3 regions of the Bacillus coreaensis genome follow, and region 2 is predicted to be linked to each of the others. Evidence: riboswitches for the same ligand, from Rfam matches in the RefSeq annotation. Region 2 holds a riboswitch; each other region holds the start of a gene.
The links. Region 2 has a riboswitch for lysine ahead of ACQ5H4_RS16765 (amino acid permease). Riboswitches for the same ligand answer to the same signal wherever they lie in the genome.

Region 1: another riboswitch for lysine. It lies ahead of ACQ5H4_RS17475 (transporter substrate-binding domain-containing protein); the one in region 2 lies ahead of ACQ5H4_RS16765 (amino acid permease).
Region 3: another riboswitch for lysine. It lies ahead of ACQ5H4_RS09395 (aspartate kinase); the one in region 2 lies ahead of ACQ5H4_RS16765 (amino acid permease).

The regions. Positions count from the first base shown of each region.
Region 1 is NZ_JBOCCY010000013.1:32,901-36,139, reverse strand. Features, by position in the region: gene guaD (guanine deaminase) at 1-769, opposite strand, end outside; lysine riboswitch at 960-1,142, shown strand; gene ACQ5H4_RS17475 (transporter substrate-binding domain-containing protein) at 1,247-2,083, shown strand; gene ACQ5H4_RS17470 (amino acid ABC transporter permease) at 2,145-2,888, shown strand; gene ACQ5H4_RS17465 (amino acid ABC transporter ATP-binding protein) at 2,909-3,239, shown strand, end outside.
Region 2 is NZ_JBOCCY010000012.1:10,542-13,780, reverse strand. Features, by position in the region: gene mscL (large conductance mechanosensitive channel protein MscL) at 1-11, shown strand, start outside; gene ACQ5H4_RS16775 (DUF4395 domain-containing protein) at 497-931, shown strand; gene lepB (signal peptidase I) at 1,107-1,646, shown strand; lysine riboswitch at 1,728-1,908, shown strand; gene ACQ5H4_RS16765 (amino acid permease) at 2,022-3,239, shown strand, end outside.
Region 3 is NZ_JBOCCY010000005.1:30,078-33,316, forward strand. Features, by position in the region: gene uvrC (excinuclease ABC subunit UvrC) at 1-1,589, shown strand, start outside; lysine riboswitch at 1,654-1,834, shown strand; gene ACQ5H4_RS09395 (aspartate kinase) at 1,951-3,180, shown strand.

The sequences.
Region 1 (3,239 bases), on a different contig from region 2:
GAAAACGGTCTTGTACATAGTTATGAGCCCAGTCACTTTCGCTACAATGCGATTGAACATGTGTATCATGCTTAGCTGCGAGTTCCCCTAAGCCCTTAAGTGCTTCGTCCGAACAACTTGGAATAAAGCGAGGAGTAACAACGGGATACACACCTTGTTTAACTGTTTTAGCTAGCTCCTTCACTGCTAAAATAAATTCCTCTGTATCAGCTATCGCGGTTTTGGCATCTGCATCCCGATAATAGTCAGGGTTTTGTTCAGGATCATCCATGACAACCTTGCCTACTAAACCCCTCTGTCCTTTTTTTGCACATATTTCTGCTAATAATAGACTTGCCTCTTTATGGACGGTTGCAAAGTAAAGGACTGTCGTTGTGCCGTTGGCGAGTAGTGTATTTACGAGATCTTCATAGACTGTTTGGGCAAAAGTTAAATCTGTATATTTGGACTCTAAAGGAAATGTATACGTGTGAAGCCAGTCATAGAGGGGAATATCCAATGCTGTCCCTGATTGCGCCCATTGTGGGGCATGGACATGCAAATCCACAAAACCGGGGAGGAAATATTGCCCGTCTGCTAATTGATGAAAGTTCTCCTGCCCTTGGTAGTCCGCTAACAAGGGTTGATATTCCTCGTGTTCAGGTCCAACCATTTTTTCAATCATTCCATTTGAATTCACAAAGAATAAATAATTTTTTAATGTATTAATTTTTTTAGGAGAAAAACTAGAAAAAGCAGTTCCGTGAAAAACATGCGTATATTTACTCATAAACACCCTCCTAATGTTCGCTACATTGGCCATTGTAACGGAATGATAAAACGTAGTCCATTTTAAACACATTTTTTATAAGAGTAAATGATCTATTGATAAAGTAGAACCTTACCAGAAAAACCTAGTTGACGAACTAAAAGATAGTATTGTAGTATAAGAAGATAATTGAATAAGACCTCACTTTTTACAGTGGGGTAGAGGCGCGATATTTAACAGTCTTTAGTGGAGTTTGAGAAGCAGTGATGCTAAGGAGAAGGAAATGTCGCCGAAGTTTGTAATATTCTCGAGTATTACATGCTGGGTCTGTAGTTAAGAGCTGCAGGACTGTCTCGATAAACTTAGTCGTTTATTGAGTTGTGCTATCTCATTTGGGATAAAAGAGGGGACTTTAGGACAACTATGCATAACGCGACCTGAGTTTATCTCAGGTCGTTTTTTGTTTTAGTACGATAAAATAACAGGGGGAAAGACATCATGAAAAACAAGTTATCATTATTCATAGTTTTATTAGTTTCATCGATTCTATTATTAGCCGGATGTGGATCAAGTAATGGTTCTGATTCTGGATCATCAGAGGATAATACATTTAAAGTTGGTTTAGAAGCGGGTTACGCTCCTTTTAACTGGACTCAGAACGACGATTCTAACGGTGGAGTTAAAATTGATGGTTCTGCAGAGTATGCTGGTGGATATGATGTGGAAATCGCTAAGAAAGTCGCTGAAGGTTTAGGTAAAGAATTAGTGATTGTTAAAACAGAGTGGGATGGCTTAGTACCCGCTTTAACATCAGGTAAAATTGATGCGATTATTGCTGGAATGTCACCAACGGCTGAGCGTAAGGAAACGATCGACTTTACGGATAATTACTACAAGTCAAATTTAGTAATTGTTGTGAAAAAAGGCAGCAAGTATGAAAATGCTACTTCGATCCAAGATTTCAAAGGTGCAAAAATTACAGCGCAATTAAATACGTTCCACTACAATGTGATTGATCAAATCGAAGGTGTAAACAAGAAAACGGCGATGGACAACTTCCCGGCCATGAGAGTTGCTCTAGAATCAGGGATCATTGATGGTTACGTTTCAGAACGTCCAGAAGGAGTTAGTGCATCAGCAGCCAATGAAAACTATGTAATGGTTGAATTTGAAGATGGTTTCGAAACATCAGAAGATGATACAGCAATCGCTGTTGGTTTGAAAAAAGACAGTGATTTAACAGAAAAGATCAATGAAATTTTAGCAGGTATCTCAGAGGAAGAACAAACAAGCATCATGGATGCTGCTATTACGAATCAACCAGCAGCAAAATAGAATTCAGGAACCGGCTGTATATAAGTATACAGTCGGTTTTATACGGTAAGGAGGAGAAATGATGAGTCTTGAATGGGTTATTAAAATCATTGCGGAAAACTGGCCTATGTTCCTTCGTGGTGCTGGGTTAACCCTTTTGATTGCTCTGGTTGGAACGATATTTGGAGCAATGATTGGATTATTAGCAGGCGTTATACGAACGATTCCCATGCCGGAACGTGGCGGGAAAAAGATACTTTTAAAAGTGATTAACCTAATTCTTTCTATATATATAGAATTCTTCCGTGGAACACCAATGATTGTACAAGCTATGGTAATTTTCTATGGATCTGCCCTAGCATTCGGTATTGATATGAATGTGTTTGTGGCCGCTATTTTTGTCGTATCGATCAATACAGGAGCTTATATGGCGGAAATTGTACGTGGTGGAATTGTGTCGATTGAAAAAGGGCAGTTTGAAGCCGCACATGCGATCGGAATGAATCATCTACAAACGATGTGGAATGTGGTATTGCCACAGGTCATTCGAAATATTTTACCTGCCACAGGAAATCAGTTTGTTATTAATATTAAAGATACGTCCGTTCTGAATGTGATCTCCGTGACCGAATTATTTTTCGTTACCAAATCGATTTCAGGCAATAACTTTAGATATTTTGAATCGTTTTTCGTCGCATGTCTGATTTATTTTGTGATGACGTTTATTGTGACAAGAATCTTGCTTTATATTGAAAAGAAATTAGATGGCTCTGAAAGCTATACGATGATTGTTAACGAAACACAAGTAGAAGTGGCCCAAAAGTAATGAGAGAAGGAGGAGAGACGATGGAAAAGATTATTGATATTCAGCATTTAAACAAATCCTTTGGAACTCATGAAGTATTAAAAGACATTAATTTTTCAGTGAACAAAGGAGAAGTAGTTACCATTATCGGTTCCTCAGGTTCTGGTAAGTCCACTCTTCTTCGTTGTGTGAATCTTTTAGAAAAACCAAGCGGCGGAAAAATTATTTATCATGGCGAAAATATACTAGATGACAAGCATGATGTAGCGGCTTACCGACAGCATCTAGGCATGGTGTTCCAACAATTTAACCTTTTTAACAATCACAATGTTCTTATGAACTGTGTGGTAGGACAAGTCAAAGTACTCAAAC
Region 2 (3,239 bases):
AGGGTGTGTAAAAAAGGAGCGCTATGTCGTATTAGCATCATTATTGGTATATAAAAATAGGAAAACTCGCCAAATTGGCGAGTTTCTTTATTAGCATAAAAGTTGCTGACTCCTGCATCTGGGTTCAAGTGGGGTCCTCACTTATCGGTTGGGGGAGCAGGTTAAGCACCGGAGCGGATAAATAGACGGAAAATTTTCGTTTAAACTAGTAACTATTACTAAAGAAGGCTTCAATAGACGGAGAGATTCCGCCTATTGACTTTAAAACTTCGAAAATGGGGGATTTTGCTTTGCATAATCGGAAAACCTCCTCTTATTTACTACGAAACCTGCACCATTTTGCATTTAACCGGAAAACCTCCGCTTATTTTACAGAAAAGATTTAGGCCAATTATCATTTTTTCCTTCTATTAGTGTCATCCTAATTTGTATACAAATGCCTGGATATTCGGTAAAATAAATTACCAACTAATCCTATAATAAAGGTGTGATATAGATGTCAGCTAACGTCGTTCGTACGATTCCCAAGCCACTTGTTCAAATCAACCAGTCGATCATTGTACTCTCCGTTATCCTTACATGGGTGACAAATATGGAATGGATTTTATTGATTCCTCTACTTTCAGGTGTATGTGGAGTTATTTTTCGTATAAATCCAATCATGGAGGTAGCGAAGCGGTTTTTAAAAAGGGAACCATCAAGGTACCTGCAAGAAGATTGGGAGCAACAGCAGTTTAATCAAAAAATCGCCATTCTATGTTTAGGGGCAGGTTTTATAGGGTTTGCCTTTAATCTGCCAGTGGTAGGGTATATATTTACGATATTAGTCGCGATTGCTGCGACCGTTGCCCTTTTAGGTTTTTGTATTGGTTGCTTTATTCATTATCAATGGAAAATGTATCAATACAGAAAATTGAAGAGTCAGCAATAAGGATAGATGAGAAGTCAGCACTAGTGCTGACTTTTTTATTTGGCATTTCCTAGATATTTTTGGTGAATCTTGTCTAACGATTTATGGGCTGAGAGTGAGCTTTGGTAACCGTGGGTAATAAGTGATTATGATAAAATGTAAACAAGTTTATTACATAAAAAGGGAGCAGAATAGGATGGGAGAAACTAAGAAGAGGCAAGAAATAATTAGCTGGGGTAAATCGGTGTTTATTGCTTTCGCTATCGTAGTCGTCGTTCGTACATTTGTCTTTGCTCCTTATATTGTGGATGGTGCCTCCATGGAACCAACTCTTCACGATCAAGAGAAAATATTTGTTAACAAAGTCAATACCGACAAAATTGAACGTGAGGACATCGTGATTATTAAAGGAGAAGGCGAAAATTACGTCAAAAGAATTATTGGTTTACCTGGTGATATGATCGAAATCAGGGATGATCAGTTACTAATCAATGGCGCTGTTCACAGCGAAGAGTATTTAGAGAGTAATCGGGAGCAGGCGCATGAACAAGGTAGTGTGTTAACGGGAGATTATGGACCTACTATGGTTCCGGAAGGTCATTATTTTGTATTGGGTGACAATCGACTTCGCAGTATGGACTCAAGGAATGGTCTTGGTTTTATTAAGAAGGAAAAGATTGTCGGAGTTAGTGAGTTTGTGTTTTATCCGTTTAGTGATGTTCGAACGGTACAATAGCAATTAATCCCATTGACATAAAAACGCCCATGAATTATTCTAGTAAAGCATTTTAAATTAAATATGATCCTCATCAGCTCAAGATGAGGTAGAGGTTGCGGAAAATATTAGTAGGTTGGATGAGAGCCAGAGGAGCTCCATGATTTCAGTTGAAAGGAATTTTCGCCGAAGCACTATAATTCTCTGACTATAGTAGCTGGGACTACATCGAATAGGTGTAGGACTGTCATAGCTCGTAAAGCTATGTTGAACTATCCATTTGCCTGATGCGGTTATTGTAAAGCACACTGTACTCACGTTTTGGTGTGTTTTTTTATGTCTATTAGTGCCTCTATACTTGAGAGATGGGGAAGTATAATAGAAAGGAATATTATCATGGGAAAACAAACGAAGTTAGGTTTATGGATATTAACGGCATTAGTCGTTGGAAATATGGTTGGTTCGGGTATCTTTATGCTGCCACGTTCACTGTCAGAAGCGGCAAGTCCGGCGGGGGTTATTCTCGCTTGGTTATTTACAGGAGCGGGAGTGTTAGTTACTGCACTTGTATTCGGGAATTTAGGAATGAGAAAGCCAAATTTAAATGGTGGACCACAAATTTATGCGAAAGAGCTTTTTAAGCCAAATTCTAGAGGGTCTGTTCTTTCTGGGTTCATGGCGACTTGGGGTTATTGGATTGGTAACTTAGCGGGAAATATTGCGATCATTACAACATTCGCAAGTTATTTATCAACGTTCTTTCCGATTTTAACGAGTCAGGCTGAGTTATTTACCGTTGGTTCGTTTACTTTAAAGGTTGGTAATGCCTTAACTTTTGTGGTTTGTTCGATTTTATTATGGGGAACTCACTTCATTATTTTACGTGGGTTAGAAAATGCAGGGAAGTTAAACTTCATGGCAACAGCTTCTAAGGTGGCAGGTTTCTTCATCTTCATTATTGTTGCGTTGTTTGCATTTGAGGCTTCGCATATGCTTCCTATGGTTGAGCCACGTTTCGATGAGAGTGGGGCAACGGTCGGGCTTATGGGTCAGATTAGCAATGCAGCGGTTGCTACCCTTTGGGCGTTTATCGGTGTGGAATCGGCGGTTGTTTTTGCGGGACGTGCCAAGAAGCAAATTGACGTCAAGCGTGCAACGATTCTAGGGTTGTTCATCGCGTTAGCCATCTATATTGGAGTAAGTACATTAGTGATGGGCTTATTAAGCCAAGAGGCGTTAATTGCGTCGGACAAGCCATTAATTGATGCGATTGTCTCCGTGCTTGGACCTGTTTCTGGAAAAGTGTTAGCAGGTATTGGATTAATCAGCTTATTTGGTTCTACCATTGGTTGGGTGATGTTAAGTGCAGAAGTTCCGTACCAAGCAGCCAAGCAAGGTCTGTTTTTACCTTCTTTCTTAAAGGAAAATGAGAAGAATATTCCGGTGTTATCAATGATTATCACAAACTCATTGGGACAGTTATTTATTTTCTCAACGATTTCAAATTCCATCTCTGCGGCGTTTGACTTTGTTATTTATATTGCAACCTTATCTTACCTGGTTCCGTACTTCATTGCAGCTGTATTTCAGTTAAAGCTAGTGATCACAGGTGAA
Region 3 (3,239 bases), on a different contig from region 2:
ATTTTGAATATATCGTTACATCGTCCAATATTGAAGCACTAATTCTCGAGTTAAATTTAATAAAGAAACATGATCCTAAGTACAATGTGATGTTAAAGGACGATAAAACATATCCTTTTATTAAGTTAACTGCAGAAAGGCATCCACGCCTGATTACAACTCGTAAGGTCAAAAAGGACAAAGGGAAATATTTTGGTCCATACCCGAATGTGTCTGCTGCGAACGAAACAAAAAAGCTTTTGGATCGAATCTATCCTTTGAGAAAATGCTCAACATTGCCTGATAGAGTATGCTTATATTATCATCTTGGACAATGTTTGGCTCCTTGTGTAAAGGAAGTAAAAGAATCGACCTACAAAGAACTTGTAGAAGAAATTACAAAGTTTTTAAATGGTGGTTATAAGGACATTAAAAAGGACCTTACACTTAAGATGCAAGCTGCTGCAGAAGAGCTTGATTTCGAAAGAGCAAAGGATTTCCGCGATAAAATAGCCCATATAGAAGCAACAATGGAAAAACAAAAAATGACAACGACTGATTTTACTGACCGAGATGTGTTCGGCTATTCGGTTGATAAAGGGTGGATGTGTGTTCAAGTATTTTTTGTTCGCCAAGGCAAGCTCATTGAGAGAGACATTTCCATGTTCCCTATTTATGGAGAAGCAGAAGAAGAATTTTTAACGTTCTTAGGTCAATTCTACGATCAATCCAGTCATTTTAAACCAAAAGAGATACTTTTACGGGATGAAGTAGATCTAGAATTAGCGGAACAACTTCTACAAACAAAGGTATTGCAGCCGAAACGTGGACAGAAGAAGGACCTAGTTGAGTTAGCTACAAAAAATGCAAGCATTGCTCTAAAAGAAAAATTCTCTCTCGTGGAGCGAGATGAAGAGAGAACGATTAAAGCAGTCGAGCAACTTGGAGAGCAACTGGGAATTTATACTCCTCACCGAATTGAAGCTTTTGATAACTCAAATATCCAAGGAACAGACCCAGTATCGGCAATGGTTGTATTTATTGATGGGAAATCAGCAAAAAGAGAGTATCGAAAATACAAAATTAAGTCTGTTGAGGGTCCTGATGATTATGAATCGATGAGGGAAGTCACAAGACGCCGATATTCTCGTGTGCTTAAAGAAAACCTCCCACTTCCTGATCTAATTATGATAGATGGTGGAAAGGGACATGTAGAAGCGGTAAGAGATATTTTGGAAAATGAACTTGGTTTAGATATTCCGATAACTGGGCTCGTTAAAGATGATAAACATAGAACCTCACAGCTTTTATACGGGAAGCCATTAACAGTCGTGCCGCTTGAACGGAATAGCCAGGAATTTTATTTGCTTCAAAGAATTCAAGACGAAGTGCATCGTTTTGCCATCACGTTTCACAGGCAACTTCGAGGGAAAAATGTGTTTCAGTCGATTTTGGATGATGTACCGGGAATCGGTGAGAAAAGGAAGAAACAATTATTAAAAGCCTTTGGGTCGGTAAAAAAAATGAAGGAAGCAAACAAAGAGGACTTTTTATCTATTGGACTTCCACAAAATACAGTAGATCTGTTAATGAAAAAATTACAAGAATAGCATTGTCGTCACTAGGAGGCTGTGCTATAATTAGGAAAATTTTATATTAATCACTTAATCGTTAAGTGAAGGTAGAGGTGCGAGCACCAATAGTAACAGCTTTGAGAATACTGAGATTCGATGAGAAGCTGTGAAAGGGGATGTTCGCCGAAGTGGATAGGTCTCTGAATTGCCGTATCTGCTGGTCCTGTATTGAATAAATACTGGATTGTCAAGACAGTATGTCTTGGAGAGCTATCTCACTGTGTATAAGTCCGTATTTTTGTACGTTCATTCACGCAGCCATGAGATATCTCTCATGGCTTTTTTTGTATTTTCAAAAAAGGCACATGAAAGAGATGAAAAGAAAGTAGGGGTATATATGGGATTGGTTGTCCAAAAGTTTGGTGGTACATCGGTAGGAAATGTTGATCGTATTAAGCATGTAGCCGATCGAGTAATTGAAGAAAAGATGCGAGGGAACGACGTAGTGGTCGTTGTGTCTGCAATGGGGAAAGCAACAGACGAATTAGTGGGTCTAGCAAATCAAATCTCAAGCCGTCCAAGCAAACGTGAAATGGATATGCTTCTCACGACAGGTGAGCAAGTCACGATCGCATTATTGTCGATGGTGTTAATAGAAAAAGGCTATGAAGCAATATCCTTTACTGGTTGGCAAGCAGGAATTGAAACAGAGGCAGTTCATGGAAATGCTAGGATTTTACACATTAATACAACTAAAATTCAAACTGAGCTACATAAAGGGAAAATAGTAGTCGTAGCCGGCTTTCAAGGAATTGCGATTGATGGAGCGGTGTCAACTCTTGGTCGAGGTGGATCGGATACAACAGCAGTGGCATTAGCAGCCGCATTAAAAGCTGATAAATGCGATATTTATACCGATGTAACAGGTGTATTTACAACAGATCCACGTTATGTGAAAGAGGCAAGAAAGCTTAAGTCTGTTTCTTATGATGAAATGTTAGAGTTAGCTAACTTAGGTGCGGGAGTGTTACATCCAAGAGCCGTTGAATATGCAAAAAATTATGCGGTCCCACTTGAAGTACGGTCAAGTATGGAGCGAGAAAATGGAACGATAATTGAGGAGGAAGTATCAATGGAACAAAGTTTAGTTGTAAGAGGTGTTGCTTTTGAAGATGAAATTACGAGAGTAAGTGTTTTAGGCCTTCCAAATGGATTAACAAATCTGTCAACGATCTTCACCATCTTAGCAAAAAATCATTTGAACGTTGATATTATTATTCAAAGTATGACGAATGAATCAACGACAAACTTATCTTTTTCTATTAAGAGCACAGATTTAGAAGAAACTATGGCTGTTCTACAAGCTAATAAAGATTCCTTGAAATATGCAAGTATAGAAGCAGAACCAAACCTTGCAAAAGTATCGATTGTTGGTTCAGGGATGATTTCCAATCCTGGGGTTGCAGCAGAAATGTTTGAAGTACTAGCCGCAGGAGGGATTCAGGTAAAGATGGTAAGTACCTCTGAAATTAAGGTTTCTACAGTGATAGAGGAAGCTCAGATGCTGAAAGCAGTTGAAGCACTTCATGAAGCATTTGAGTTGTCTGGAAAATCTGTTAAAGCATAGAAGCAGTGCGGTAAGTTAAAAAATGAGACAAACTAAAAAGCTTTCATAAAAATATGAAA